2 regions of the Vibrio splendidus genome follow, and region 1 is predicted to be linked to the other one. Evidence: predicted binding sites of a transcription regulator. Region 1 holds the regulator's gene; the other holds the start of a gene.
The links. The regulator CRP, encoded in region 1, controls carbon source genes, mostly activating them, when cyclic AMP is high. The targets are predictions, from matches to a motif close to TGTGANNNNNNTCACA.
Positions count from the first base shown of each region.

Region 2: the regulator CRP is predicted to act here: its motif matches at 2,584-2,599, upstream of malT (HTH-type transcriptional regulator MalT).

Region 1 is NZ_AP025508.1:3,543,002-3,559,436, forward strand. It holds gene OCU90_RS15945 (hydrolase) at 1-546, shown strand, start outside; gene OCU90_RS15950 (YheU family protein) at 646-858, shown strand; gene OCU90_RS15955 (phosphoribulokinase) at 936-1,805, shown strand; gene crp (cAMP-activated global transcriptional regulator CRP) at 2,045-2,677, shown strand; gene OCU90_RS15965 (DUF1338 domain-containing protein) at 2,861-3,652, opposite strand; gene astD (succinylglutamate-semialdehyde dehydrogenase) at 3,865-5,322, opposite strand; gene astA (arginine N-succinyltransferase) at 5,362-6,381, opposite strand; gene OCU90_RS15980 (aspartate aminotransferase family protein) at 6,489-7,700, opposite strand; gene OCU90_RS15985 (aminodeoxychorismate/anthranilate synthase component II) at 8,166-8,744, opposite strand; gene OCU90_RS15990 (ExeM/NucH family extracellular endonuclease) at 8,945-11,539, opposite strand; gene trpS (tryptophan--tRNA ligase) at 11,925-12,941, opposite strand; gene OCU90_RS16000 (phosphoglycolate phosphatase) at 13,117-13,803, opposite strand; gene rpe (ribulose-phosphate 3-epimerase) at 13,923-14,597, opposite strand; gene OCU90_RS16010 (Dam family site-specific DNA-(adenine-N6)-methyltransferase) at 14,798-15,646, opposite strand; partial or broken gene OCU90_RS26180 (SPOR domain-containing protein) at 15,716-16,060, opposite strand; partial or broken gene OCU90_RS16015 (ATP-binding protein) at 16,126-16,435, opposite strand, start outside.
Region 2 is NZ_AP025509.1:1,246,129-1,262,563, reverse strand. It holds gene malT (HTH-type transcriptional regulator MalT) at 1-2,393, opposite strand, end outside; gene OCU90_RS22780 (glycogen/starch/alpha-glucan phosphorylase) at 2,962-5,415, shown strand; gene malQ (4-alpha-glucanotransferase) at 5,604-7,784, shown strand; gene glgB (1,4-alpha-glucan branching protein GlgB) at 7,960-10,140, shown strand; gene OCU90_RS22765 (TetR/AcrR family transcriptional regulator) at 10,221-10,691, opposite strand; gene OCU90_RS22760 (energy-coupling factor transporter transmembrane component T family protein) at 10,914-11,753, opposite strand; gene OCU90_RS22755 (ABC transporter ATP-binding protein) at 11,750-13,444, opposite strand; gene OCU90_RS22750 (ECF-type riboflavin transporter substrate-binding protein) at 13,451-13,999, opposite strand; gene OCU90_RS22745 (HlyD family secretion protein) at 14,320-15,450, opposite strand; gene OCU90_RS22740 (DUF3302 domain-containing protein) at 15,450-15,845, opposite strand; gene OCU90_RS22735 (DMT family transporter) at 16,096-16,435, shown strand, end outside.

The sequences.
Region 1 (16,435 bases):
AACATGCTGGCGAACTATTTGGCTGAGTACGCGGACGACCCATTGCTGTCGGCGGCGACGATTGTCTCTGCACCTTTTGATCTGGCTTGTTGCTCTAGTCGTATTGAGCGAGGTTTCTCTAAACTCTATAAAAAGTACCTGCTCAACTCTCTCAAATCGAATGCCTTGAAAAAGATTAAGCTGTTGCAAGAAAAGCTCGGTATCACCGCCGAAACCATTAAGAAGATAGACAAGCTGTATGAGTTTGATGAACGGATTACTGCGCCTCTGCACGGGTTCAAGAATGCTCAGGACTACTATGCTCAGTGCTCAGCACTTCCTAAACTTAATAAGATTAAACTACCGACTCAGATCATCCATGCCAAAGACGATCCGTTTATGACAGACGACGTAATTCCAAAGTTCGTGTTACCTGACAACATCGACTATCGCCTGTTTCAAAAAGGCGGCCATGTGGGGTTCATTACCGGTAGCACGCTCAAACCAAGGTTTTGGTTAGAAGAAGCATTACCTGCTTACTATGAAAGTATCCAAGATTCGGCATAATGGCCGAGCCTTTTTTAAGGACTGAGTAGTAGACGTCACTAAACACAGTAATCAACACATCAATAAACCTATTTATGAACATAAAAGAGAGAAGTATTTATGATCATCCCATGGCAAGACATTGCGCCAGAAACACTGGAAAACCTCATTAAAGAATTCGTGCTGCGTGAAGGCACAGACTACGGCGACGTAGAGGTTTCACTGCAAAACAAGATTGATCAAGTGAAACATCAATTAGCCTCAAAGGAAGTCAGCATCGTGTTTTCTGAGCTGCATGAAACCGTTGATATTCAAGTCACAAAACGCTTCTAGGCTGCGCTCATAAAGGAGCCGTGTTATAGTGGTAAACGATTGCTAACAAGTAAGTTACTCAAAAGACAAGGGTTGTCATGTCCGCTAAACATCCAATTATTGCGGTGACGGGTTCATCAGGAGCCGGCACCACCACTACCTCAGAAGCCTTCCGAAAAATGTTCAATATGATGGACGTGAAGGCCGCTTGGGTTGAAGGGGATAGTTTCCATCGCTTCACTCGACCAGAGATGGATGTCGAGATCCGTAAGGCTCGCGAGCAAGGTAAGCACATCAGCTACTTTGGTCCACAAGCCAATGATTTTGGCGCATTAGAAGAGTTCTTCCGTCAATACGGTAATGAAGGCACGGGTAAAGTCCGTAGTTACCTACATACCTTCGATGAAGCCGTGCCTTACAATCAAATGCCGGGCACCTTTACGCCATGGCAAGAGATCCCAGAAAATTCCGATGTGATGTTCTACGAAGGTCTTCATGGTGGCGTGGTAGATGGCGACATCAATGTCTCACAGCACGTCGACTTGCTGATCGGCATGGTGCCAATCGTCAACCTTGAGTGGATCCAAAAATTCGTTCGTGACACACGCGATCGTGGGCACTCACGCGAAGCAGTAATGGATTCTATTGTTCGCTCAATGGATGATTATCTTAACTACATTACCCCGCAGTTTTCGCGCACTCATATCAACTTTCAGCGTGTCCCAACCGTAGATACATCGAATCCACTGAACGCTAAAGGGATTCCAAGTTTAGACGAAAGCTTCGTGGTTATACGTTTGCGTGGCATCAAAAACGTAGATTTCCCCTACCTTCTGGCTATGATAGATGGCTCATTTATGTCACGCCACAACACGCTTGTAGTGCCAGGCGGCAAGATGAGTTTTGCTATGGAGCTCATTGTACGGCCCATCCTACAACAGCTCATCGAAACCGGAAAAATAGGTTAACAATACGCCATTCTGGTTGATTACTTTTCATACCGTGATCATGTGCACAATTTTGCGTAAAAAATCGTAGCTTGGTCACGATTAAAATCAAGAAATAGTACCTGAAAAAGGATACTATTCTTAAACGAAACACAAGATAGCTTGCAGCGCTCAACGAGTGCTCTTATCCTACAAGTCAATCCAGGCTTAGCTAAAATACGGAAAGCGGCAAGCATACCCTGCAGAGGAAGTAAGATATTATGGTTCTAGGTAAACCCCAAACCGATCCAACATTAGAGTGGTTCCTTTCACACTGTCATATTCATAAGTACCCTTCAAAAAGTACTTTGATTCATGCTGGTGAAAAGGCAGAAACCTTGTACTACATCGTTAAAGGTTCTGTGGCAGTTCTTATCAAAGACGAAGAAGGTAAGGAAATGATTCTTTCTTACCTAAACCAAGGTGACTTCATTGGTGAACTTGGCCTCTTCGAAGAAGACCAAGAGCGTACTGCATGGGTTCGTGCAAAATCTCCTTGTGAAGTAGCTGAAATTTCTTTCAAGAAATTCCGTCAACTTATCCAAGTGAACCCAGATATCCTAATGCGCCTTTCAGCGCAAATGGCAAATCGTCTACAAGTAACTAGCCAAAAGGTTGGTGACTTAGCGTTCCTTGACGTAACAGGTCGTATCGCTCAAACGCTACTTAACCTAGCGAAACAGCCAGATGCAATGACTCACCCTGACGGCATGCAAATCAAGATCACTCGTCAAGAGATTGGCCAGATCGTTGGTTGTTCTCGTGAGACAGTAGGTCGTATCTTGAAGATGCTAGAAGAGCAGAACCTAATTTCTGCACACGGTAAAACTATCGTGGTATACGGCACTCGTTAATCTCGATTAACTGAGCCAAAAATTTGAAAGCCACCAAATGCAAATTTGGTGGCTTTTTTGTTTTCTAAAGATCTAGAGAGCAGATGCGAGATACGAGAAGAACTCACTGAATCCTATTTGTAAACTTCCTCGAAGCGAAGCGTACTCGCATCTTTAGGGTAAAGCCCGTGCTCATATCTTTCTTTAACCGTTGGTGCTCTCAAAGATCTTGTCAGCCGATGCTGCAACAAATCCTGTATAAAGCTCACCATTCGCCATCGCATAACGCTTAGCGAACTCGTAGAAGCCACCAGGAATCACCTCGTTGCCTTCAACAAATGAAACTGGGACTTTGTCTGCCATTGTAGATGATTGCTCTAATAAGACCTCTGGAGAGCCTTTAACCTGACCGCCAGATGCATTGATAGTGAAACCTGAATCACTCAAATAGTCATTCACAGTCTGTACTTCATCGAACTCATTAAGCTGGTTCACACTCACCGTAAAGTGGTTTGCACCGTAACCATGAGCCGCTAGCCAAGACGCGTATTCACTCTCTTTTGCTAGAACTTGGAAATCCGCGAAGCTCAGATCCCAAAGGCGACCACCAAACAAGAACTCATGACCTTGAAGTTTACTTGCGTCTACTTGCTCAACCAACTTCGCAACGATCTGTTGTAAGTCACTTGAACACTCTTCTACCTTCAACTCACTAATGAACACCTTCGGTTGGTTTGGGTCTGGGTGCTCGTAGTGCTTAGCCACTAACTTCTTGCTCTCAAACAAGTAGTCGCCACAAGCCTTGTAGCCTAATTCAAGGAAAGGCTTAGCCAGTGTTTCAATGCCCAGTGGTGCAACATTGAAAGTTCGCAGTGCAATATGATCATTAATCAGGGCTTCGTCTTCTTTCAGCAGATGATGAACTTTCTCAGCCGATGGGCAAAGCCTGTGAATGTAATCGTCCCATAGTGATTTAAAGAGTAGATCGGGCGTCATGGTGACTCCTTGTCAGAGGTTCTAGCAAGCTAGTAATTTGGATTAGAGAGGGAGAGGCTGGACACAGAGTCAGCAGCCATCAGCCTGTGACATACTTGTTCTATTATTATCGACCGCCCAATCTAGGTGTCGGACGTGATGGAAAAGGGAAGCGATAACACCACTTCCCTATTTCAAGCTTAACGCATGAGCCAAAGACTCATTAGCCTAAATTAAAGCTCAATACCCGGGCTAAACGTAGCTGGCAGTTGAGTCTCACCACCTTCCATTGAAGCCATAGGGTAAGCACAGTAGTCAGCTGCATAGTACGCACTTGGACGTAGGTTACCTGAAGCACCAGGACCACCAAATGGTGCATCACCACTTGCGCCTGTTAGCTGGCGGTTACGGTTAACAATGCCCGCTCGGATATGGTCAACGAAGTATTCCCACTCTGAATCGTCTGTTGAAACTAAGCCTGCAGACAAACCAAAACGTGTGTCATTAGCCAGTTCAACCGCTTGCTCTAGTGACTGATAACGAACCACTTGCAGTAATGGACCGAAATACTCTTCATCTGGCAGTTCAGCAATGTTGGTTGCATCGATAATACCCGGAGAAACAAACGCCGCTTGACCCGCTTTTGCTTCGACTAGGCTGACACCGCCTAACGATTGCAGATTCGCTTGCGCGTCCAGAATAAACTTAGCCGCAGCTTCAGAGATCTGTGGTCCCATGAAGGGTGCTGGCTCAGCGAATGGCTGATCGACACGAATCTTCAAGGTCGCAGCAACGAGCTTATCCAGCAGTTGATCGCCCTTCTCTCCAACAGGCACATACAAGCGACGCGCACATGTACAACGTTGGCCCGCACTGATGAAGGCCGACTGGATAATGGTATAAACCGTCGCGTCAGCATCACCAAATTGGTCAGTGATCACCATAGGGTTGTTGCCGCCCATCTCTAGCGCCAACATTTTGCCCGGTTGACCAGCAAACTGACGGTGAAGGATATGACCGGTATTAGCACTGCCCGTAAATAGCACGCCATCAAGACCTTTAGCATCAGCCAGTGCGATACCGGTTTCTTTAGCGCCTTGCACTAGGTTAATCACGCCAGCTGGAAGGCCTGCTTCTTGCCACAGTTTCATCGCAAACTCACCCGTCCAAGGTGTCTGCTCTGACGGCTTAAATACCACGGTATTACCCGATAGCAATGCCGGAACAATATGACCGTTAGGCAGATGACCAGGGAAGTTGTAAGGACCAAATACCGCCATAACGCCTAATGGACGATGACGCAGTACGATTTGGTTGCCTGCGGCTTCACGTGAAGCTTCACCCGTACGTTCGTGGTAAGCACGAATAGAGATAGCGATTTTACCCGCCATCGCACCCGCTTCAGTGCGAGTTTCCCAAATCGGTTTACCCGTCTCTTTTGCAATAATCTGTGCAATTTCTTCGCTGTTCTCTTTTACCTTCTCAGCAAAGTTCAACACGATCGCTTCACGCTCTGCAAAGCTCAATTTTTTCCAAACTAAGAAAGCGTCACGCGCCGCTGCTACTGCAGATTCAACCTGTGCTGGTGTTGCACTATCGCCTTGCCACACGACTTCATTATTGTATGGGCTTACTGATGTCATGGCGTCGCCTTGACCTGCCACCCACTGTCCTGCTATCCACTGAGTCATACTTCTATCCTTAAAATCTTCGACAGATAATCGCCGCTCTTATTGAGCCAACATGCGAACGAATTCGCCTTCTTTTACTTCAAGAGCGCTTGCTACTTCAGATGATAAAATCACTGTGTCGCTTGCTTGGTCATACGCGCCTTTCGCGGCTACTGCGCGGAAGTTCTCAAACGAGGTATTACCAATGAGGAAGTCTTTAGAGCTTGAATGCTCTGCAATTGTCACTTGAGCTCGAATCGCATGACGCACTGATTCGATATTTCTTAGATCACACTCAACCGTTGGGCCCCCATCAAAGATGTCGACATAGCCACGGTTGGTGAAACCTTCACGTTCCAGCAACTTAAGTGCAGGGCGCGTATTGTCATGAACCTCTCCAATCACCGCCTGAGCTTCTTTGCTCAGTAGGTTCACATAGATAGGTAACTTCGGCATTAGGTCAGCAATGAAGCCTTTCTTACCAATACCCGTTAGGTAATCGGCGAGCGTAAAATCAATCGAGAAGAAGTGCTCTTGCAGCCATTGCCAGAAAGGAGAATTACCTTCTGCATCTGATACGCCACGCATCTCAGCAAAAATCGTTTTCGAAAAACGCTCTGGGTGCTCAGACATGATCAAAAAGCGACACTTAGACATCAAACGACCATTCAATCCACCACGGAAAGCCGGACGCAAGAACAGTGTGCAGATTTCACTGCATCCTGTGTAGTTATTGCCGAAAGTCAGTAGCTTGACGACGTTATTCACGCCAAGCTTTTGCGATGAGTGAACCACTTTGCTGATGTGGTAAGAGTAAAACGGAACATCCCAGCCAATTGAGGCTTCGATACCTGTGGTACCTGCGACTTCTCCGGTTTCGGTATCAAAGCCAACCATTAGGTAGCCTTCATCACCAGGTTCAGTCACGTCTTGTTTAGCAAAGCTGTATTCAGAATGAGTAATTCGGTTGGTTAACAGTTCTTCGTTAACCGGAAGAGATGTGAATCCGTGACCAGATTCAACCGCGCAGGTATGCAACGCATCGTAATCAGATAATTTTATTGGGCGAACAACTAGCATCAATATTCCCTCCAGATGCAAAACAGGCCCAAAACGAGAATCTTGGGCCTTTAGCAGTACGTCATGGGATCGCTCTAATGGCGATCATTCCTATGACGCCGCTCAGGCTAAACTAGCGTAGCGATTGCTTTGTCTAGTTTTGATAAACCTTCTTCAATTTCTTGTGTAGTGATAACCAGTGATGGTGTGAAACGAACCACGTTTGCACCCGCAACCAGTACCATCAAGCCTTGTTCGCCTGCTGCCACTAATACATCACGAGCACGACCTTGCCATGCTTCATTAAGCGCAGCGCCTAGCAATAGGCCTTTACCGCGAACTTCACTGAATATTTGGTATTTGTCGTTAATCTTAGCTAAACCATCACGGAACATAGCTTCGCGTTCTTTCACGCCAGCTAGCGTTTCAGGTTGGCTAACCACATCAACAACCGCTTCAGCAACGGCACACGCCAGTGGGTTGCCGCCGTAAGTAGAACCGTGCGTACCGACTTTTAAGTGTGTCGCGAGTTCGGTGGTCGTTAGCATTGCACCGATTGGGAAGCCGCCACCTAGTGATTTCGCTGTACTTAGGATATCAGGTGTCACACCTAGGCCTTGGTAAGCGTAAAAGTTACCCGTACGGCCGTTACCTGTTTGCACTTCATCAAAGATAAGCAGCGCATTGTGCTTGTCACACAGTTCACGAACCGTGTTCACGAACTCAGATGTTGGAGAGATGATACCGCCCTCGCCTTGCAGAGGTTCCATCATGATTGCACATGTGCGATCTGAGATGTGCGCTTCTAGCGCGGCAATATCGTTGTAAGGCAAGTGAGTTACATCGCCCGGTTTAGGGCCGAAGCCATCAGAGTAAGCCTCTTGACCACCCACAGTTACAGTAAAGAAAGTACGACCGTGGAAACCTTGTTTGAATGCAATGATTTCAGACTTCTCAGGACCGTGCACATCCGCTGCCCAACGACGAGCTAGCTTCAATGCAGCTTCGTTCGCTTCTGCACCAGAGTTGGCAAAGAATACTTTTTCTGCAAAACATACGTCGGTTAGCTTCTTCGCTAGACGCAATGCAGGTTCGTTGGTCATGACATTACTTAAATGCCAAATCTTGTTTGCTTGCTCAGTAACTGCGTTAACCATTGCTGGGTGACAGTGACCCAAACAGCTCACAGCGATACCACCAGCAAAGTCGATATATTCTCGGCCTTGTTGGTCCCAAACGCGTGCGCCTTCCCCTTTTACCGGGATCATTTCCATTGGGTTATAACAAGGCACCATCACCTCATTAAACAGACTACGTTCTATTTTTTTTTCCACTGTCATCGTACATTCCTTTTCGATACCGCAAGCTTCGCAAATAAGCGTACTGGTTCATAAGTGAGACAAAGATATTTTCTCTCGCCATAATCCCGCTGCAGCATTATATTTACATTTAATTAACGTTTTCAATAGTAGATTATTCTTTAGCTATCCCTAACAACCAGCTAAACGTCACTACCTATGACTATTTATGCATCAATTAATCTGTTTTATGAAGCTTTTTTTACCTAAACGTATAACCTGCAACGGCAAAGCCTTACTGGCATTGCGGTATATTGGGTTCGAGACGAAATAAGGCGAATAATTTTGCATAGGCTAAAAACTTAGCCTTAAGAGGGAGAAATGTTATAAAAAGTGATCAGCGTCAGAGGAGTAAGAGACGCGTAGCGCCCGAATTTAAACGCTTAACGAATGGACTAACAGGTTTAACTGGCTTATTTAGGCGGAGAAACGGTCGAATTTAAACAATCAACGCGCTAAGAAGTTAGCGAGAAGCTGGTGTCCTTGCTCTGTTTTAATCGACTCAGGGTGAAATTGCACCGCATCAATCGGCAAGGTTTTGTGTTGATAACCCATGATCTCGTCCATGCTGCCATCTTCAAATTCCGTCCAAGACGTCAGTTCAAAGCAGTCAGGAAGCGTGCCATTTTTCACCACTAGGGAATGGTAACGTGTCACGGTTAGAGGGTTATTAAGCCCTTGAAAAACGCTCTTACCGTTATGGCGGATCGGCGAGGTTTTACCGTGCATCACTTGTCTGGCTCGCACTACTTCACCACCAAACACTTGAGCGATGGCTTGATGACCAAGACACACACCTAAGATCGGCAGTTTACCCACGAAGTGTTCAATGACTTGTAGAGAGATTCCCGCATCATCAGGCGTACAAGGACCTGGCGAGATAACAAGATGGCTAGGATTCAGCGCTTCAATACCGACAATATCAATCTCATCGTTGCGAACAACTTTTACAGTGACCCCTAACTCACAGAAATACTGATACAAGTTATAGGTAAAAGAGTCGTAGTTATCGATGATAAGTAACATGGGTCGAAATCGTTTGCTAAATACTAAATGATTGGGAGATATAGGGGCGGTATTGTGCAATACCCATGGCGAAAGGCAAGTGGAAACTGCATTTCGCCAATAATTAAGGCCAACCTAAGTTGACCTTAATTGTTTACAGATAGCCTAAAGTTATCTGAATTGGCCTGCTTGTATAGCAAGCCAATCTATTTGTGGTTGAGCTACTTGCGACGACGCCACATTGCTAAACCAAATAGTGACATCAGAGCACCGAAGCCAAATGAACCACCTACTCGCAGTTCAAGAACAGCAGGATCATGATCCGATGAACGGAAGTGATCTTGGTACTTAGGTAGGTCACCTTTGAACTCTTCGTTGTAGTCAAACAACGTCGACTCACCACCATTGATGTGCCAATCGGTCGCATCGACAACCCTATCTTTCAGGCTGTCACTGATCAACAAATGCTCCAAAGCACCAACTTCATCATTGTATGAGTAGCTCCAGCTGTCTGGGTGCTTTTGAGCCACAGCATTAATGTAGCCGTAGTTCTTAGTAATCACCGCACCGTTATCACCAAACTGCTCGACGCCGTCAATGTAAGTGTTACGCGCCGCTTTGATTTGCTTGCCGTATTTCTCTTCAGAGTAATCCGTAAGCACCAGCATTGGGTCTTCCATGCCGTACGAGTTCATATCCCCCAGAATCACTTTATGGCCTTTGATGCCGTCTAGCGCTTCACCCAGAGCAACTGCTGCAGCCACACGGAAGTTCTCACATGAGCCTTGCTTATCGGCGTCAACGCCACCTTGACCGCCCTGCTCGACCGGTGCAGCATCTTCCCAACACTTAGAACCTTTCGATTTAAAGTGGTTAATCGCAACGGTAAGTTTCTCTTTAGTGCCTTTAACTTTAAAGGTTGGCGCCAATGAGTCACGTTGGTAGTTCTTACCGTCTTCAATCACCTTGCCAAAATCGTCTAACACTTCTGGTGCTTGTTGGCTTGGCATAGCTATAACACGGCTGTCTTTAAGCTTAACTACTTTCTTACGGTAGATAACACCTGTTGTAATGACATCAGTACCAATCGAGTCCATCTCGTCGGTCACACCATCTTCGTTCGAATCGACAGCTACAAAGGTATAGCGGTCTTTCTTACGCTCAATGCGATCATTCAGTTGGTTAACGAGCTGGTGAATGGCAGAGCCTTCACCAAAGCCGTTGTTCTCAATTTCCATCAAACCAATAATGTCTGCATCTAATCGAAGAATCGCGTTCACTATCTTCTCTTGCTGCATCTCAAACTCGGTGATGGTGTTCGCACCACGGTTGTTGCCGTGTTGGTTTGCGTCACCGCCAAATGGAGAGTTGAAGTAGTTCAAAACATTGAAAGTCGCGATGCGAAGGTCGCCTTCATCCATGTCTGGTTTGTCGGTACGCGGATCGTTACGAACGAAGTTTTCAGCCGAGATCTGGTTAGTTGTCACTAAGCGGTACTCACCGTAGCTGTAGGTAAGTACGCCTTCTAGACCAACAATGGTGTCATCAATACGGATGTAGTCTTCTGTTGAACCATCTTGATCAATATCGGTACGGCCAAAGTCTGGATAGAAAGGAACTTGTCCGTCACCCGCTTTTTGATCGGTTTCAACGAAAAGACGACGGTCTGCGTTATCTTCCGTTTGTTGTTTCGCGTCTTCAGAACCTGCTGCGAAAAGCTGGTTCGGCTGCATGTTAATACGCTCATGTGCCAGTACCATGTTGTTACGACGACCTGAGTAATCATAACCAAAGGTACGAGTCACACGCATATCAAGCGCTTCGGTCGTTTTCACCAACATGCCTTCGTAGCGTTCAAGCGTTGCAGCGAAGTTCTCATCACTGTCTAGCGCTTCTATCGCCGTTGCTTCAGGTGCTTGTTGTTCGCCCTGTTTTAGCCATTGGTTGTTTTCAACTTTAAGCTGAGTATGGCTGTAGTATTCTTGAACCTTACCTTTCACACACACTACGTCGCCCGCAGCCAGTTCTGAGCTCGATTGATTCGTGTGGATAAATAGACCTTCAGAAGTACTTGAATTGAAGTCATCCTCAAGTGCTTGCAGGTAGAAACCTTTGGTTATGCCCGTTGTCACCGCACTCACAACACCTTTAACGAAGTACTCATCGTCCGTGATGTACGGATAGCCATCAATGAACGGTGATGTTGCGCCCTCGCCTTGGATCTCTTGAATGGTTGTGAATACTGGGTCAGAGCCATCTTGTGTACAAGTGAACGCTTCTGGCAGTTCAACACTGTCTAATGAGCCTAAGCCTTCAATGCTGTCTTTTGGGAACGACACCCACTGTGAAGCATCGAATGTTGCCGAAGGAGTTTGTGTCGCTCGAACCAAAGTAACATCTTTACCCCAATCCACATCACCCATCAAACCAACAATATCGTGTACCGAGTTATCTGAATTCAAGATAGCCAGCGGGTCGTCACCGTTATGGTTAGCAATCGACGCGTTGAGAATGTCAGCGACGGCTTTAATCTCATCACTCGCACTCGTATGAGCGACAACAAGTACCTCACCAGGCGCTAAAACGTGGCCATCTAAAGGTAAAGTGGCGCCCCATGAGCCGTTGCCATTCGCAGACTTCGCCAGCGAGTAACCATCTAAATTCATGCTGCTATCGCCGTTATTAGCAATCTCAACCGCTTTGTTGTAGCTGCCGCCTTCCACATATTGTGAAATAAACAAATCAGCGTGTGCACTTGCTGTTAACAAGCTACCAATTGCCACTGCTAGCAATGAAGGTTTGTGTAAAAGAGCCATCCGTTTCACCTGAGTTCATCGATTTATAGTTACTGCCGTCTGTTGGCAGTCATGTATTTTGTGGTAACTATCAGGTTTATTTATGAAAGGAATAAGTCAGTTAGCAAGAAAATGAGGAACTTATCACTTAATAATCATCAATTGTTTGGCACGTTATGTATTTCCAACACAAATAGAAATAAGCAAGATTTTATAAACCCTAAGGAGAGGGAATAGGATCGTCTGCACAGCATTAATATTATGAATATGTTAGCGAGATAATGCTTAAATCATCAATTCAAACAAGAGATTTACTGGGAGAGCAAATGGAACGGGCACTAAAAAGCCCAAAGTAAACAGCGTCTACTTTGGGCTTAAATTCTGAAACGAGTGGCTTTAGCTCACCCTACGGGCGAGTAACAAAACCAACTGCTTCGTATGCTTTTTTCAGTGTCACGGCAGCGCGCTCAGAGGCTTTTTCTGCACCCGCTTTCATTACTGCATCCATGTAAGCACGATCAGCACGGATACGGTGGTACTCAGCTTGGATTGGCTCAAGCATCTCAACCAATGCTGCGCCTACGTCTTTCTTGAACGGACCGTACATTTCAACACCTTGGTATTGCGCTTCGATCTCTTCGAACGTTTTACCCGTCGCAGCAGAGTACAGACCCATTAGGTTAGAGATACCCGCTTTGTTTTCCCAATCGTGAGCAATACGTGGTGGCGTTTCTGCGTCAGTCTGCGCTTTGTTGATCTTCTTGATGATCGACTTAGGCTCTTCTAGCAGAGTAATTACGTTCTTACGGTTGTCATCCGACTTAGACATCTTCTTAGTCGCATCTTGCAGGCTCATTACACGTGCATTCACTGTTGGAATGTAAGGTTCTGGCACTTGGAAGATTGGCGTTTCAGGGCCGTAGATGTTGTTAAAGCGATTTGCGATATCACGCGCTAGCTCTAAGTGTTGTTTCTGGTCGCTACCTACTGGCACTTGGTGAGCCCCGTAAAGCAGGATGTCTGCAGCCATCAACACTGGGTAGTCGTATAGGCCTACGTTTACGTCATTTGAGTGACGTGCAGACTTATCTTTAAACTGAGTCATACGGCTCAGTTCACCCATTTGTGTGTAACAGTTAAGAAGCCAACCAAGTTGAGCATGCTCTGGTACGTGTGACTGAACAAATAGCGTGCTCTTCTTTGGATCAACACCGACAGCAAGACAGATTGCTAATGCGTCTAGAGTCGCTTCATGCAGTGCTTTCGGATCTTGGCGAACCGTAATTGCGTGAAGGTCTACAACACAGTATTGGCAATCGTAATCATCTTGCATCTGTTGCCATTGACGTAGAGCACCCAAGTAGTTACCGATACTTAGTTCACCAGATGGTTGAACACCACTCAATACGATGGGCTTGCTCATGCTTTTAATTCCTTTGCTTGTTCGCTAAGCTCGTTAACTTAGTTTCTTAACCTAGTATCTGAAAAACTTAGCTTCTTAACTTTAAAATAGAAAGCCGCACAGCTCTTCTGTACGGCTCATCCAGTGTACTCATTGATAAGTATTTTGCTAGTAGGTTAGCTAACTTTTGTCCGCTTTATGCTGAAACTAGAACGACATCTAGTAATTGTGCAATGTTGTCTGCGACATAGTCAGGGTTTGATACTGAAATCGGCTCACCGTGGTTATAGCCGTAAGTCAGACCAAACGAGTGGCAGCCTGCGTTCTTAGCCGCTTTGATGTCGTTGCTTGAATCGCCTACCATCAGCATATCTTCAGCCTTCACATTATGCTTTTCCAGCAACCAGTTCAGCGCTACTGGGTTCGGCTTTTTCTCTGGGAAAGAGTCGCCACCCAACACATCAACAAAGTACTTATCGATACCGTGCTGCGCCAGAACATCTGGTACAAATTTCGAAGGCTTGTTGGTGACAAGCGCCATGGTGAAGCCCGCTTTGTCTAGCTCAGCTAACGTCTCTTTAACCGATGGATAAAGGTGACTCAGCTTATGGCCGCCCTGCTCGTAGAAGTCATCAAACAGGATACGCGCTTTCTTCAAAAGATCAGGCTCAAGGCTTGGATCAACCGTAAGATTACGGCTCAATGAACGTCCAATAAGAACATCAGCACCATTACCCACATAGTCGCGAACTTGTTCTTCGCTTACTGAAGAAAAACCCAGTTCCTGACAAGCTTGGTCAGCGGCGACAGCCAAATCAGGCACGCTATCTAACAAGGTTCCATCCAAATCAAAGGCAATCAGTTTTATTGAGCTTAATGACATCTTACTTTCCTATTTATTATGTTCGTCTTATGAGTTGAGCTCCAAGACGTAAAAAAGGGGCCAATTAGCCCCTTAATTTAAATTTTTTGATTTTAGGTCAACAGACCCTAGTTCTACTTTTATGCGTTAACTTTTGCAAGCTCTGCACGCATCTCATCAATCACTTCTTTGTAATCTGGTTGATTGAAGATAGCGGAACCGGCAACAAACATGTCTGCGCCCGCTTCTGCGATTTCACGGATATTATCTACCTTCACGCCGCCATCAATCTCAAGGCGGATATCACGGCCTGATTCATCAATAAGTTTACGAACAGCGCGCAGCTTATCGAGTGTGTGAGGAATGAAAGATTGACCGCCAAAGCCAGGGTTCACAGACATTAGTAGAATCATATCTACTTTATCTAAGATGTAATCAAGGCAAGAAAGTGGCGTTGCTGGGTTAAGTACGACACCCGCTTTACAGCCGTGTTCTTTGATTAGCTGTAGAGTACGGTCAACGTGCTCAGACGCTTCAACGTGGAAGGTAATCATTGATGCGCCGGCTTTAGCAAACTCAGGTACGATGCTGTCTACTGGCTTAACCATTAGGTGAACATCGATAGGAGCTGTGATGCCGTAGTCGCGCAACGCTTTACAGATCGGTGCACCAAAAGTCAGGTTAGGTACGTAGTGGTTATCCATCACATCGAAGTGCACAACGTCGGCACCGGCTGCGAGTACTTTTTCTACGTCTTCACCAAGACGAGCAAAATCTGCAGACAAAATCGATGGAGCGATTAGAAAATCTTTCATACCAAACCTCTTAAGAGTGAGTAAATTGCGAATATCACCGCCTTGTGACATCTCGTACACGAATACAAGACTCAATCCCAAGACTATTTGGTGTGCAATTCTACCTAAGCACCTAAGCAGATTCTAGCAGTTCGAAAGATTAGTTTATGAAAGTACCCGTTGGTCACTCAATTTAATGAGTTCGAGGGTTATGGTGACGACTACAATTCTGTTGAAGCGTGTTGCTGGTTTTTCTCTTTATGAAAAAGTGCCAGTAACTCATCCACTTTATTACGCCCTGCGCCATTACGGCTAATGGTGCGCTTAACCTTGACCACGTTCAGTTCCGCTCCATGGTATAAACGGCGCGTTAAGGTAGTGTCATGGTTTGAAATCAAGACAGGGATGCCTCGTTCCATTGCCGCTCTTTCTGCAACATCAGCCAAGGCCGCTTGATCATCTAAGCTGAAGCCATTACCCGCATAAGAGGTAAAGTTAGCAGTACTAGACAATGGCGCATAAGGAGGATCACAATAAACAACACAGCCTTTACGGGCGCGGCTAAAGGTCTCGCTATACCCTTCACAAACAAACGTCGCTTTCTTCGCTTTCTCAGCAAAAAACTCCAACTCAGCTTCTGGAAAGTAAGGTTTTTTATAAGAACCAAATGGAACGTTAAAACCGCCCTTCTTGTTGTAACGACACAAGCCATTGAAGCCAAATCGGTTCATGTACAAGAAAGCTAACGAGCGATACATGACGTTATCTGTACCATTGAACTCAGCGCGAACATCTAAGAACACTTCTCTACGGTTATTCTCCGGACAGAACCAACGCTTCGCTTCAGTGATATAGGTTTCAGGATCGGTTTTAAGTAGATTGTATAGGTTGATAAGATCGGGATTGATATCTGCAAGCAGGTACTGTTCAAAATCAGTATTCAGAAATACTGAGCCGGCACCGACAAACGGTTCTACCAATTTACGAGCAGGTGGCAGGTGACGTTGGATGTCTTCAACTAGGCCATATTTACCACCAGCCCATTTTAGAAAGGCACGCTGCTTTTTCATTTACTGCTCTATCTATCAACTCAAAAATAAGGCTGCGGAATGTAACATATTTTGAGGCTAAGCTCAGGGTTATTTCGCACGTTCTATCTCTCGATGCACTTGATTCATCGATTTTGCCCAAGGTTCCAACTGCTGAAGTGGTTTTGGTAACGCACTTACGGCATCTCGCGCGACTTGAATCGTTGGATAATCTTGATAAGTGATAATAAACCACTTGGTGTCGTTACGAAGTGTTGGGTAAATACGAACCTTGTCCTCGACGTCATATTCTTCAATAAAAGACTGAACATCTTCTAATGACGTCATCGCGCTCAACTGTAAGGTATAAGCGCGTGGCGAGATAGCTTGTAACTCTTCGCGAGCAAATGAGAAGGTGATCTTTTTCGTCGGCGGTGTTGATTCCGTTAGGTCAGCATCTTCATCAGCCGAAGCTTGTGACTCGTTATTCGGAGCATCAAGTTGCGAGCTAATCTCTGCACTTGAGTTTTCTTCAACGGCAGCATCAATCGCACTGGTATCGGCACTTTTCGGCTTGTCATCAAGCAAGGCATCAACCACATCAGAAGTAATCACAACACGTTGCTGCTCTTGTTTCACCTCGCCAACACTGGCTGTACCTTCCACCACAACCGGTGGTAATGATGAACTGTCATCGTCAGCACCTTGATAGCTCATGTCAGCTTCGGCTTCAGAATCTGAAGATCCGTCGACTCCGGCTTGCTCGGTACCACTTTCCACTTCAAACGTTGGGATAGCGGTTTGTCCAATGGGAGCGATAAGTGATTGCGC
Region 2 (16,435 bases), on a different replicon from region 1:
GCGCGATGGCGTTCTAAGTCACCTAAGCCTGGCTTGTTGCTCAATTTATCCAAGATATGCCCGATAGTCCCACCGTCGACCAAGAAGTTACCAACCATACCGGTTTGGTTGGTCATATGAAGCGCTTCTTCAAGTAGCACGCGTGCGCTGTCTTCATCGTTAATTTGTGTACGCAACACCGCTTCAACGATCAAGTTTCGGTTGGTGTCTGTAATCAGATGTGAACGCTGCGCTTCACTCTTAAGGAAAGTCAGCGCTTCTTCCGCATCTTCATACTGCTCAAGGATGATGTGAGAACGTACGATGTTTCTCCATTGAAGCTGACAGAAGTGGTTACTCGCCGATTCAGGTCGAACCGCCACGCTTAGCCAATCACGGATTGCCTCTTTATTGCCTTTTACTTGCCAGAACAGAATCAAAGAAAGAGAAGCATTTGCGGTCCAATCTACGTGGTAAGTTGATTGACGTAGCAGGTGTTGAATTTGGTCGATAAATTTCGACGCTTTATCAATCTCGCCGCGGCTCAATGAAATTCGAGCCAGCATTGAGTAACTGTGCAGGTGCTTACTTGGTGAGTGGTGTCCAAGGATATCTAAGCCTTTGTAGCAACACTCTTCCGCTTCATCTAATCGGTTCCAGCACCAGAAGATCTGAGCGCGAACACGCAGCAAAAATTCATGTAGAGGCACGTATTGAAGCTGATGCTCTTCGATCAATTTGAATGCGCTGTCTTGTAGCTCAAACGCAGCTTGAACATAACCTTGAGCAATCAAAATTTCGCTTTGTTGCAGAATCGCCCACAGCGCCTGATGGTAAACTTGATACTGGCGAGCAAGCTTCTCTGTTTGCTGCATCATCGGTAGCGCACGGCTCAGGTTGCCCATCACGTGATTCACTTCACCTACAACTGACGTTGCCACAATGCGGCTACGATAAACGGTCGTGTTCAGCTGGCTTAACGACAGCTCAGCCAATTCCAATGCTTTCTCAGGCTCATTGCTGTTGATGGCAACTTGGGCGCGCAAGGCGTTGTATTGGCCTTGCTGCTGAGTATCAAGTTCAATGTTTCGAGCTTGATATTGAGTCTCAGCCTCTTCCAACAAAGTCCCCACTTGATCATAGCGGTGCTGACTTTGTGCAAGCCAAGCGCGCAGCATTGATAGCTTCGGCTCACTGTATAGTTGATCCGTAGTCAGTTGCTTGATCGCCATCTCTAATGATGAAAGCTCACCTTGGTTGAACATCGGCCAACCGTGTTCAGTCAGGATTTGGATGATCAGCTCTGGGTCTTCAGCGCGCTGCGCGTGTCGCAGTGCTTGATGAGGCGTTTTCTGTTTGATCCACGCTTTCGCGGCACTTCGGTGCAACTCGGCTTCTTGTTGCGGAATTCGAGCTTGGCGCTCATGTGCGAGGAATTCACCAAACAAGTTATGGAAGCGATACCAGTTCTTTTCACCCTCAAGCGGGTAGATGAACAAACCAAAACGGTTGAGTGATTCGATCATACCCAGTGCGTCTTCACGCTGTGTAAGCGCGCAGACTAATTCGTCATTGAAATGATCAAGTACTGAACACTGCATCAAGAACTGTCGGGTTTCTTTATCCAGTAGATCGAATACTTCTTCAACCAAGTAATCCCAAAGGTGGGCATGGTTAAAGTGAGAGAAAGACTCTGCCGATTGCGCAAGCGTACGTTTTTGATGCTGAGCTTGAAGGGCAATAAGCTGTAACGCCGAAGGCCATCCCTCAACATAAGTACAGATACTGCCAGCGGTCGTGTCATCTACGCCATCGGCGACACGTTGGTTGAAGAAGCGCGTCGTCTCTTCAGTATCGAAAGCCAGCGAATCGTTGCCAATCTCAATCATCAAATCACGAACGCGAAGGTTTGCCGTGCCAAGTGGTGGAGTGCCACGGCTAGTCACAACAAGCGTCAGGTTGTCAGGCATGTGCTTGAGGAAAAAGCGCATCGCCTCGTGAATGTCATCGTTATTAACTAAGTGGTAGTCATCCAGCACAAGGAAACATTCTTGGTGGAATTCAGACATCTCAGCAAACACTTCACTTAACAAAGAATGCAACGATGAAAACTGTCGTTTTTCTGCCAGCTTTTGGGCATTAGGGCAGGCATTTTGAGTTGCTTTATTGAGTGATTGCATTAGGTAGTTGATAAAGCGAAAAGCATCGTTGTCACTGTCATCAATGCTGTACCAACCCACATTGGGTTTATCTACCAGCCATTGTGCTGCCATTGTGGTTTTGCCGTACCCCGCTGGAGAGCGGAATAATACAAGCTTATAGCAATCTGCGTGTTGGAGCAGATCGAGAACCCTAGGTCGTAGGATTGCATTATGTAAGCGGCCGGGACGAGTCAGTTTCGAAGGGATCCACATGTCGAAGTTTTTCACCTATTCCGTGGCTTATGTTCTGGATTACCTCAATCTATCGTTGAGTGTAATCGAATGACATCAGCCTAATTACTTAAGTCTTCAATCATATTACGTGAAGCAAAACGGCACCGACTATGATCCTCCTCAGAAACCTTGCACTCCTGCATGTTTTTAGGCTTCTACGCCCTTTATTTGAGACTTTGCTCACATAGCGGGTTGGTTTGTGAATGTGACTTCCTTCATTCCAACACGCGAATCTATGCAAAAGATGAGAGGACGAAATTATTTTCGTGATCTGAATATCAAATTTGATAATGACTTTAATCCGGTTAAATAAAAGTCACATCAGTTGAAGGTAAGTTATCGAACGGGAGCTTGTGATCTTAGTCACTCCAAGTTTTTGTTCGAAGTCAGAACATGAGAGTCAGATCACTAACCCTATGTCGGTACGCCCCCTACGCCCTCCCATCTACTCCTAGTTTGTCGCGTTAGCGGGAGGATGTTTAGTTAATGGTGACCATGCACGATATGTCACAGATGAATTAGAACTATTAAAAGCGAGATTTCTGAAATGAAACCAACTCAGCAAAAAACTTTCGATAAAGTGTCGTTCCAAGAAAGCGTTAAAAAGCATTTATCTGCAACCTACGCAACAACGATTGAAAACGCAGATAGCCGCGCATGGTACCTAGCAATGGGGCGTGCGCTAGCAGAACTCACAACATTTGATCTGTTAGAAACTGAAAATGACGAAAAAATTAAGAACGCGAAGAGCGTTAACTACCTTTCATTAGAGTTTTTGATTGGTCGTTTAACCGGTAATAACCTGATCAGCATGGGTCTGTATGAACAGATCACTCATGCAATGGAAGAGCTAGGTCAAAACCTAACTGATCTTCTAGAAGAAGAACGCGACCCATCACTAGGTAATGGTGGTCTTGGTCGTCTAGCCGCTTGTTTCATGGATTCTTGTGCCGCTCAAGAATATCCAACAGTGGGCTACGGTCTTCACTACGAATACGGTCTATTCAAACAGTCTTTCCAAGACGGTCGTCAACAAGAAGCACCTGACGCATGGCGTGGTGTTGAAGGTTACCCATGGGAAGTGGCTCGTCCAGAACTAGCACAACACATTGGTTTTTATGGTCATGTAGAAGTTGAATACATCGACGGTAAAGAAGTTCGTACTTGGGTTCCGGGTATGGAAGTGAAAGCAATGCCTTGGGATCTACCTATCGTAGGTTACGAGTCAAACACGGTTTACCCACTGCGCCTTTGGGAATGTCAGGCAATCGCACCATTCTCACTAGCAAGCTTTAACAACGGTGACTACTTCGAAGCGCAACACTCGCTAATCGATGCGGGTAACATTACTAAAGTACTTTACCCGAACGACAACCACGAGAAAGGTAAGACACTGCGTCTAATGCAGCAGTACTTCCACTCAGCAGCGTCTGTTCGCGATATTCTACGTCGTCACGAAGCAGCAGGTTTCTCTCTAGAAGATCTGCCTAAGCAAGAAACGATTCAACTGAACGATACGCACCCAACTATCGCTATCCCTGAATTGATGCGCATCCTGATCGATGAAAAAGGTTTAACTTGGGACCAAGCTTGGGAAATCAGTGCTCATACGTTCGCATACACGAACCACACACTACTTCCAGAAGCATTAGAGACTTGGTCTGAATCTTTGATCAACCGCCTTCTTCCACGTCACATGGAAATCATTTTTGAAATCAACCACCGCTTCATGCAAGAAGTTCGCAAGATGTGGCCTGGTGACGGTGAGAAGCAAGCGAAGCTTTCTATCATCCAAGAAGGTTTCCACCGCATGGTTCGCATGGCAAACCTATGTGTGATTGGCTCTTACAAAGTAAACGGTGTAGCTGCGCTTCACTCTCAACTGGTTAAGAAAGACTTGTTCCCAGAGTTCAACGAAATCTTCCCTGGCAAACTGACTAACGTAACGAACGGCATCACGCCACGTCGTTGGTTGAAGTTCTGTAACCCAGGCCTATCTACGCTAATTACTGGCAAGATCGGCACTGAGTGGCCAGCAAAACTAGAGCAGCTTGAAAGCATCGCTAAGTTTGCAACAGACGCGAAATTCCAAAAAGAATTCATGGCTGTTAAGAAAGAAAACAAACAGCGTCTTGCTGATTGGGTTCAAGAGAACATGGGTATCGAGCTAGATACGAACGCTATCTTCGACGTGCAAATCAAGCGTCTTCACGAATACAAGCGTCAGCACCTAGATTTGCTACACATTCTATCTCTGTACCACCGTATTCTTAACGAACCTGGTTTCGAGTGTGAACCACGCGTATGTTTCTTCGCAGCGAAAGCAGCACCGGGTTACCACCTAGCGAAAGAGATCATCTTCGCGGTTAACAAGATTGCAGAGAAGATCAATAACGACCCTCGCATTGGCAACAAACTGAAAGTGGTATTCATCCCTGATTACCGTGTAAGCATGGCTGAAATCATTATTCCTGCGGCAGACGTTTCTCAGCAAATCTCACTGGCTGGTAAAGAAGCATCGGGTACGGGCAACATGAAGATGGCGCTAAACGGCGCGCTAACTATCGGTACTATGGATGGTGCAAACGTTGAGATTCGTGAAGAAGTTGGCGATGAAAACATCTACATCTTTGGCCTAGACGTTGATGGTGTAGTGGCATTGCAAGCTCAGGGTTACAACCCATACGATTACTACAACGCAGACCCACTGCTGAAAGCATCTCTAGACCTACTGACTGGCGATGAGTTCTCTCCAGGTCAACCAGGCCTTCTACGTGCAACGTTTGATAGCCTACTCGACGGTGGCGACCCGTACCTATGTCTTGCTGACTTCGCATCTTATGTGAAAGCACATGAAGACATGGGCAAGCAGTACAAAGACCAAGCAGGTTGGGCTAAGAAAGCAATTCTTAACACAGCATTGGTTGGTAAGTTCACATCAGACCGCTCTATTCGCGATTACGTGAACAACATTTGGAAACTTGAAGCGGTTAACCGTTAATACTTCCAAAGTAGCCAAGGCAGTTTCTGCCTTGGCTCAATTAGCTTGTGAGCAAACGAAAGGCTTAAAGGTTTGTCGTTTATAAACAAGCTGCTTACAAACCGATTGTCACAAGCTAATTGATTAGTAAAAAATTAAATTAACAACCCTACAAAATAGAAAGCGTCAGAACGTTTTCGGAGAGAGCGATGAAAGAACAGACCGTATTAAAACAAGTCGCAGAAATGGCAAACATTGCCGACAGTTACGTTAGTGCGTGGGGCGATGAAGCACAAGTATCAGAAGAGACGATTACGTCTCTATTGGCTTCATTGGGCTACGATACAAGCAGCGATGATGCACTGCTTAAATCTGCAGAAAGAAAACACAAAAAAGATGTACTAGACCCAGTTCTTGTCTTGCGTGACGGTGAGCCAGTAGAAGTGGCGCTTAATCTAGGTGTTAGTGCTCGTGAAAGTGAGTTCAGCTGGCGCTTAGAAACCGAGCAAGGAGAGGTACTTGAAGGCTATCTTCAATCTCAAGTCGTTCGTGACGAGCGTGCCGAGGGTGGCCCTTTAGTGTTTGCATTGCCAAGTGATTTGGCATGGGGTTATCACAAGCTGATTGTGAGTCGTAAGCGCCGTAAGAAGCCTTACGAGATGACATTGATCATTACGCCAAAAGCGTGTTTCAAGCAGTCACCAATCGAGCAAGGCAAAAAACTTTGGGGACCAAGTGTTCAACTGTACACACTAAGAACTCAGCACAACTGGGGTATTGGTGATTTTGGTGACCTTAAACAGCTTGTTGCTGATATCGCTTCTCGTGGTGGTGATTTTGTTGGCCTAAACCCAATTCACTCATTGTTCCCAGCGAACCCAGAAGGCGCGAGCCCATACAGCCCGTCGTCACGTCGTTGGTTGAACATCTTATACATTGATGTGAGCTCAGTACCTGAATTCGCATTAAGTGCAGAAGCACAACAAACGGTAGGCAGCGCTGAATTCCAACAGCGTCTACAAAAAGCTCGTGAAGCGCACTGGGTAAACTACACCGAAGTGTCTGAGCTTAAGATGAGCATCTTGCCTCTGTTATTCGCAGAATTTAAGACTCGTCATTTAGACAAGAACAGCGATCGTGCACAAGCGTTCTTAGCGTTTGTAGAAGAGGGCGGTGAAAGCCTGATGCATCAAGCGGCGTTTGATGCTCTGCACGGTGAGTTACATGCTGAAGATTCAGGTATGTGGGGCTGGCCAGTATTCCCAGAGAAGTACCGTACATTCGAAAGCCCAGCGACACAGAAATACATTAAAGAGAACCTAGAGAATGTTCATCTTTACATGTACCTGCAGTGGTTAGCGGATTGCCAAATCAACGATGCACAGTCTCTTGCTGAAGAGAAAGGCATGGCCGTTGGTTTGTACCGTGACCTAGCCGTTGGTGTTGCGGATTCAGGCAGCGAAACATGGGCCGATGAAGGCAACCTAGTGATGGATGCGAGCATCGGTGCTCCACCGGATGTGCTCGGTCCTCTAGGTCAAAACTGGGGTTTACCACCGCTTAATCCTGAAGTGCTTCAAGAAACAAGCTACGACGCATACATCAAGCTACTCCGTGCCAATATGAAGCACTGTGGTGCACTTCGTATTGACCACGTATTAGGCCTACTGCGTTTGTGGTGGATTCCAAAAGGTGAAAACGCAACCAAGGGTGCGTACATCTACTACCCAGTACAAGACATGCTGTCAATTCTGGCGCTTGAATCTCACCGTTACCAATGTAGCGTTATCGGTGAAGACTTAGGTACGGTGCCGGATGAAATCGTCGATATCCTAGCGGATGCGGGCGTGCATTCTTACAAAGTATTCTTCTTCGAAACATCAGAAGATGACGGTGGCTTTATCTCACCGAAACATTATGCACCACAATCGATGGCGGCACTTTGTACTCATGATATGCCAACGCTTCGCGGCTTCTGGCATTGTGATGACTTGAAAATGGGTCAAGAGATTGGTTTATACCCAGATGCAGAACAGCTAGAAACCTTGTTCGACGACCGTCTGGAGTGCAAACAAGGTATCTTAGATTCAGTAGCATGGCATGGCTTCTTACCTGAAGGTGTTGGTCGTGATGCAAGCCAAGTACCGATGGACTCTTATCTTGCCGAAGCGCTTCAACTGCACGTTGCGGCTGGTGGTTCGACACTTCTTAGTGTTCAACTGGAAGATTGGTTAGAGATGGACAAGCCAGTAAACATCCCTGGCACTGTCGATGAGTATCCTAACTGGCGTCGTAAACTATCAATGAACTTGGACGAAATATTTGCTCACGAAGGGGTAAATCGTATCGCTTCTAAGCTGACTGACGTTCGAGAAAAAGCAGCTAAGTAATGACGTTGAGTGGCTTGAAAATAGGTGGTTTTTTGCTTACGCCGTACGAAACTACAACCTCGGTCACTCAATAATGAATGCTCATCTGGTAGAATAAACCGTCGTTATATTGCCCGCACTAATAGCGGGCATTTTTGTATTATATTTTTTGGATGTTTGGTTAGGGAGAAGCGTTTTGGAACTAAGTTCGATTTCAAAGCAAAAACAAATATATACCCAACTATCACAGGCTTGTTTCACTGACCCATTTGCGTTTTTAGGGCCATACCTACCTTCTGAGCAAGGTGCATTACGTGTGTGGATTCCTGGGGCAAATAAAGTCGAGTTGATTATTGGAAAGGAACCTCGTATTGAGTTAGCGCGAGAGGGTGAAAGTGGCTTCATTCTTAAGCAAGAGAGAGATTTACGTTTTACTCACTACAAGCTCGCGGTTGATTGGGCTGGAGTCGAGCAGATCATCGATGATCCATACCAGTACCACGATCTGTACGCGAGTTATGAAGATCTCCATACACCTAAAGATATGTATCATCACATGGGGGCTCAGTTTATTACGCTAGAGCGTGATGGACAGACGATTTCAGGTACGCGTTTCTTGGTGTATGCACCGCATGCAACAGCGGCAAGCTTAGTGGGTAACTTCAACGCTTGGGATGGTCGTCGTCATCCAATGCAACGTTTAGATTATGGCATGTGGGGCCTATTCATTCCTGAACTGGAAGAAGGCGCTCAATACAAGTTTGAATTAAAAGGACCTGATGGCGAAGGCTTACCACACAAAGCTGACCCATGGGGTTTTTACTCTGAGCAATACCCTTCATTTTCTTCTGTGACTTACGATCACGCTCGTTACGAGTGGCAAGATACTCAATGGCAGAATCGCCCTGTAACGCAAAAGCGTAAAGAAGCGCTTTCGTTCTATGAACTGCACGCCGGTTCTTGGAAGCGTAACGCTGAAGGTGAGTTCTTAAACTACCGTGAACTTGCTGCTGAACTGATCCCATATTTAACGGATTTGGGTTACACGCATGTAGAGTTGATGCCGGTTTCAGAGCATCCGTTTTACGGCTCTTGGGGCTATCAGCCAATAGGTTTGTTCGCACCAACGAGTCGTTTTGGCTCTCCTGATGACTTCAAATTCTTCGTCGATCAATGTCACCAAGCTGGTTTAGGTGTTGTTCTGGATTGGGTTCCAGCGCACTTCCCTAGTGATGATCACGGCTTAGCCAATTTTGATGGAACACCTTTGTTCCATGATCCAGATCCACGTCGCGGTTGGCATCAAGATTGGAATTCGTACATTTATGATTTAGGCAAAGAGCATGTGCGTCGCTTCTTGGTTGCAAACGCACTGTACTGGTTCGAACAATTCCATATCGACGGCATTCGTGTTGATGCGGTTGCTTCGATGTTGTACCTCGATTATTCGCGTAGCCATGATCAATGGATTCCGAATGCAGACGGCGGCAACGAAAACTACGATGCCATCGCAACTCTTAAGTGGATGAACGAAGAAGTTTACAAGCACTTCCCTAATGCGATGACGATTGCTGAAGAATCGACGGCTTTCCCTGGTGTTTCAGCCCCAACCTTTATGGGTGGCTTAGGCTTCGGATTTAAGTGGAACATGGGTTGGATGCACGATAGTTTGTCTTACATCCAAGAAGATCCAATCAATCGTAAATATCACCACGATACAATTACCTTCCCATTGGTTTATGCACACAGTGAGAACTATGTATTGTCTCTATCTCACGATGAGGTGGTTTATGGTAAAGGATCTATCCACGAAAAAATGCCTGGTGATGAGTGGCAGCAAACGGCAAATCTACGTGCTTACATGGGTTACATGTACGCGCAGCCGGGTAAGAAGCTGAACTTCATGGGTGCTGAATTTGGTCAGACGGCGGAATGGAACCACGATGATCAACTGCAATGGTTCTTGCTAGATTATGAACGTCATCAAGGTGTTCAGCGCTTAACGAAAGATTTGAACAATCTGTACCGTTCTGAAGCTGCAATGCATGATCTTGATTTCGACCCGAAAGGCTTTGAATGGCGTCTACAGGATTCAGCTGAAGCGAGCATCTTAGCTCATGAGCGTATCAGTGAATCAGGCGAGCGTGTATTGGTGGTTTCTAACTTTACCCCCGTTCCTCATGAGCACTTCCGCTTAGGTGTTCCAGCACAAGGTCAGTACTCTTTGTTATTGAATACAGACTCTGCGGATTATGCAGGCAGTGGCTTTGAAGTGAAGCCAGTTGCTAAGGTTGAATCAGTAGAAAGCGAAGGCTTAGACACATCGATTGAGCTGCGTTTACCACCGTTATCGACCGTTTTTTACAAGCTAAATTAGGTCTATAAGTTGAAGTAAGCAATAACTAAAAAGCAAATGGGAGCCGAAAGGCTCCCATTTTTGTATTTATAACGCTTGGTTTAATGCTGCTTGAAGTTCGTGAGATAGAACATTGAACGTCCTACGACAGTCTCAAGGATTCGAACGGAATCAAGCCCAAAGCTATTAAACATTATCTCGCGGAATTGACCATCTGAACTGATGTTAAACTGTTCAGGGCTCTTGACCTGGGAGGCATGGAAAAACATCAATTTGATCACGAATCGAAATTGATCATTATCTAGAGCGTTTTGCCAAGATTGAATGAATACTTCTTCCGATGAGAACTCTAGATTCTCTATAACAATTGATAGCATGTGTTGGTGTAACGCTGATCGGATAGCGCGGGTCGATGGATAATAGCCCTGAAGCGTCGTCAAACTAATGCCAATTTCTTGAGCAATCCTTGCATAAGTTAGTGCTTCATGTCCTTCAGCCAGAAAAAGGTTTAGTACGATCTCATCGTAGTGCTTTTGATTTTCTAGTTTCTGTACTTGAGTAATTCGAGCCATTACAAATCTCTATTGAGTGTAACATTCTGTAAACGTGTATATTAAGAGTTTCTAAATTAGATTTCAAACCAAAGACGTAAGTAAACGGTCAGTTTATCGTCAAAAATAGTCAGTATTGAGTTATTGGTTCAATTGTTAATCAGATCTTGGCACACATAAAAACACCGCCCTATTGAGCGGTGTGTTATTTTAAGTCGTTGTTTGTATGTGGTAAATGAAAACTTAGAATGGATACCAAAACAATTCAGGTTCAAGAATGCGTTTCGCTATGGCCAACACCACAATAAAAGCAATGACACTCAAACAAACAAAATCGATACGTTTCAAAGGCGCATAGCTATACCAGGTACGTGCCTTGTGTCGGCCAAAGCCTCGAAGCGTCATTGCATTTGAAATCTCGTCTGCGCGGTCCAAGCTAGAGAAAATGAGCGGCCCTAGAACCTTAGCCACGTTTTTGATTCGAGTTATTAGGGGCGCTTTCTTCGAGAGTTCTACACCACGAGCTTGCTGAGCATGCATGATATTGATGAAGTCCTTCTTAACTTCTGGCAAGTAACGCAGCGTTAAGCTTACCGCATAGGCGATCTTGTACGGAACGCCGATACGGTTGAGGCTCGCGGCAAACTCAGTCGGGTGCGTAGTGAATACGAATATTAACGCTATCGGGAACATACTCATGTACTTGAGCGTGACCGTGACTAAGTAAAACAGAGTCTCTTGGCTCAACGAGTAGTTACCCGGCAATGTCAGTAATAAAGTTTCGCTACCGATGAGCTCAGTGCCTTGCTGCGGAGCAAGCAGGAACATGAATAAAGCATTTAGACTTAAGACACTCGCCGTACCTAATAACAAAGGCTTATACACGCGTATAGGCACATTGGTGAGCTTTAATAGGTATAAACCAGTCATAATAAGCAGCGTAATCAATCTCAGGTCAAACGTAGTCAATACCACGGTTACCCAAGCTAAGAAGAGTGCAAATTTCGTGATGCCATTCAATGCGTGCAGGGGGGATTTGGTATCAATGTAGTTGATGCCGAATTTTACTTTTGATGCGTTCATAGAGAACTTCTCTCGTAGTCGATGAAGTACTGCATAAACGCATTGGTATCGTCGATTTTCATCATAGTCGCGAGTTCATAAATACTGGTGGTACAGAGGTTTGCACGTTCTAGAAGCGATGGCTGACTAAACACTTCTGTCATGGCGGCATTGGCAATAAGCTTGCTGTCTGCGATTACGATTGAACGTGTGGTGTACTCTAGAACGAGATGCATGTCGTGTGAGATGATCACCACAGTAATACCCAAATCACGGTTAAGCTTTTGGATGAATGCCAGCATGGATGTGTAGTTACGGTAGTCTTGACCTGCTGTCGGCTCATCCAAGATAAGAAGCTCAGGTTCCAGCACTAAGATAGAAGCGATGGTTACACGTTTTTTCTGACCGTAGCTTAAAGCTTCGATAGGCCAGTGACGGAACTTACTCAGCCCACACAGCTCAAGAACGTTCTCAACTTTTTCTGTGATCAGATCTTCTGCAATATTGCGGTTACGAAGACCAAAAGCAATCTCGTCAAAAATCATATGATGCGAGATCATATGATTTGGGTTCTGCATCACGACACCGACTTTCTGGCTTCTTTCAAAGATAGAAAGCTCAGATAAGTCTTCACCATTTAGATAGGAAGAGCCTGAATCGGCATCGATCACACCCATGATGAGTTTGGTGATGGTAGATTTACCCGAGCCGTTCTTGCCCAGAATCGAAACAAACTCGCCTTTGCCAATCTTGAAGCTCACATCTTCGAGTGCGTTCTTCTCGCCATCGTAAGAATAAGTCAGACCATGAACTTCGAGTAAAGGCTGATACTGCTTTTCTGCAGCAGGGTCAGGGCGGTCAGCAAACCAAGCTTGAACTGCTGGGCGGAACCTTTTGTAATCCAAAGCTTTGAGGTTTGACAGCTTATCTTCGCAGGTTAGTGGGGCTTTCGCCGCTTTAAGCGCGGATAAGTAAAGAGGCTCACGAATACCGTGTGTATCAAGTAACTTAGACGCTAAAATTTCATCGGGAGTCATATCCGCGACGATTTCACCGCGCTCCATTAAGATCACACGATCGATATCACGATGTAGGACATCCTCGAGGCGGTGCTCGATAATAACGATGGTTTTGTTGGTTTCTTTATGCAGTTGGTCGATGATCTCAATCGTTGCCTTACCTGTTTTAGGGTCAAGGCTTGCCAGAGGCTCATCAAACAGCAAGATATCAACGTCATCAACTAAGATACCCGCTAACGATACTCGCTGTTTTTGACCACCAGATAGATCATGAGGAGAGCGCTCAAGCATGTCCGCTAGGTCAACCATTTTTGCAGTCGACTTAACTAACGGGTACATGTCAATGTTCGACATCAACTGATTTTCGAGTGCGAAAGCAATATCTTCACCGATACTCAAACCCACAAACTGGCTGTCAGTATCTTGCAGTACTGTGCCGACTTGTTCGGTATAATCGTGCATCGAAAATTCAGAGATATTCTTGCCGTTGATCTCTAAAGAGCCAGTTACCTCACCTTTAATTGCATGAGGTATTAGGCCATTGAGACATTGACCTAGGGTAGATTTACCACTGCCACTTGGTCCAATAATGACGATTTTCTCTCCTTTCTCTATCCTTAGATTGATATTTTTTAGCGTCGGTTTATCCAGCGACTCATATCTAAAAGAGAAGTTCGAAAATGTTATAGTCATTATCGCTTATGCCTCAGTTAGGTTGCGGCTTTGTTTGTTGCGTTTAGCGACTGATTTTAGGATCAGGAAGCCCACAACAGCGATCAGAACGGTGTTACCCGCTGCGATGATAGACAGTTGAGTGAAGACTTTAGTAAACGGTTCTGCATATAAGATAGTATCTAGGAACGCAGAGCAGCCATAGCCTACAACGTTACCTGCAAGGGCCAGTATCACGAACAATACAAAATCTTTCATTGGCAGTTCGCCTTGTTGAAGACGGTTCTTAGTCATCATAGGGAATAAGCCGATAACCATACCTACGATACCTGAGCCTAGTACCCAAGTTAACCAAACGCCCCAGCCTGCGAACAGATCCGTTACCCAGTGACCGATAAAGCCAACCAAGAAGCCAACAATTGGGCCGAACAAAACAGAAAATAGTGCTAGGACTGCCATCGCTGGTTTCAATGTCGTGTTCGCAAACACTGGGACACCAAACATAGGTAAACCACCAATGCCGTACAGTGCCGCGCCAATGGCGATAACGACCACTGTTTTAGCTGAAAAGTTCATAGATAACCTCGAATACTGAAAAATAAAGCAAAATAAAGAACAAATATTCGCCATTATTAATATGCGTCTCAATGAGAACGTTTTTTGGGCAAATATAAAAAATAAGGCGCGCATTATACAGTAGAACCCTTCCATAAGGGAAGATAAGTGTCTAGATGTCTAAAATTCCATCTGAACACCTAAATATCGTGTAAAAAGCGCAATTTTACGGTTAATCAAGCAACAAAAAAGCCAGAACGGGTCTGGCTTTTTCATTCGTCTTAACAATGTGTTAAGTGGGTTCGTCGTATATCTACGACCATTTAGTGGTCTAGGTATAGTTAGTGGTCTAGATATAGATAGTTTTGCCAGCTCTTCATGCGAATAAGGACCTTACGCATGATAGACACGTGAGTGAAGCTGTCAGAATAAACGGCAACTTCAACCGCGGTACCCATAGGTAAATGGTAGTCAGACAGGTCATCAGTGATGGTCATTTTAGCAAATACACGTCCATTAGTACGAAGTGCATTGGTACCAATAAGTGTCCCGCGCGCTTGAATTTGACTCTCACCAATAGCTGGGATTATTTCATCAATGCGTCCTTTGAAAATCTTGCCTGGTAGTGCTCTGAATAAAAATTCAGCTTCGAAACCAGGATGCAGTCGTTGCAATGAGTTTTGTCTGAATGCTGCGATGTAGTATTTTTCTTCCGTATGGACAAATGTCATGACAGGAGCAAGAGGCAGCGGTACAGCCATTACGCCTGGACGCAGTGCTAGTTGTGTAACATATCCATCCGTTGGTGCTCTCACGACCGTTTGGTCAAGGTTGAATTGAGCCTTACGTAAGTCTGCAAGTAATCCTGCCACTGCGGTGTTCTCGCCACCAATTTCAGAATTTAGAGCAATCTGAGCTTGTTGTTGACTTGCTTCTGCTACTTTTACTGCAGCTTCCGATGCCTTGTAAGCTTGTCTACGAGTATCCAATTGTTGTTCGGTGAACGCACCACTTTCAAAGCCACGCTTATAACGAGAAAACTCGCGTTGCGCTTTGTCTCTTTCTGCAATCGCTTTGATTTTAGCAGCTTCAGCTTCAGCAACTTGAGATTCAAGCCCAAGTGCTCCTTGGCTTGCTTCTTTTACTTTCGCTTCGAGCTTAGCGACTTCTGCTTCAAAAGGGATAGGGTCAATTTTAAAGAGGATGTCTCCTTTCTTTAAAGGAGAATTCGCCTCAACAGGAACCTCAATGACTTTACCTCTAACGCCTGAAACAATTGGAGTCGTTGAGTAAACTTGGTTGCCAAGTTGTGTGAAAGGATGGTTGTAGTTCATTAATAGGATCAATGTTCCTACGATGACCACACCACCGAGCACTGCGGTAGGCACTGTCCATTTGTTTAGTGGGATATTAAATACTTTGAAAATAGTGATACAAAGTGCCGCGTAGGTCATTATCAGTAGTAAATCCATTACTTAACCTCCTGATCTTGAACGTTGTTTGACTCTTTTTCTGTGCTGCTTTGTTTAGTATTTGCTTGTTTGAGCTGTGCGATCTCTTCTTGAAGGGTGCTAACTTGATCGATTAAAACATCCACTCGGTGATGAATATCGTGCTGCTCTTCTTCGAGTTTTTCGAAGCCCCAGCCTCGGTCTTTGCGCCATAATGTTGCCCAAATCCATAGAAAGGGCCAAATTGTGTGCAAAGTGAATAGGCTAACCCAGCCTGAGACGTGAATTGCGTCTTGGTGAGGATGATTACGTTCTTTGGCTATTTCATAAGGGATATCGTGAATAACGATGATGCCGTAAAAGATGACTAGAGCAACGAAAATGAGTAAGCCGAGTGCAAAGTAGTCTAAAAACATAACAGATCCTTGTAATGTTAGATGTTAGTTATAAATATAGTACGCTATCATCCAAGTAATTGTTATAAAAATGATTTACTGAGTTAGAAATAATGAGTGTTCGCTTCTAATGTGAGCAAAACCATTGACGAATCTTATAAAATCTCATCGCGTTTGAAGAGGCTATTTCGGCTTTCTGGTTGGTATTTTAGCTGAAATGATGACAGCTACGATTCTAAATGACGTGCACAACCACAAAGGATAAACACGGATGTATATAGGTGAATTGGCGGCTATTGGTGCTGCGATTGTGTGGGCGTGTGCGACATGGATTTATGGGCAATTTGGACATCGCTTCTCTGCGATGCAATTGAACATTGTTAAGGGTGTAGTCGCTTCTGGCATGATGCTGTTAGTCATGCCGTTAATACCGATGCCTGAATTTGAATTGAGTACCAACCATTTTCTGATATTGGCAATTTCAGGTGTGATTGGCATTGCGATTGGAGATAGCGCCTATTTTGCGGCATTGAAAAGAATCGGTGCCAATAAGACGCTGTTACTGGAATCTTTAGCACCGCCTCTTTCTGGCGTGCTGGCACTCATGTTTC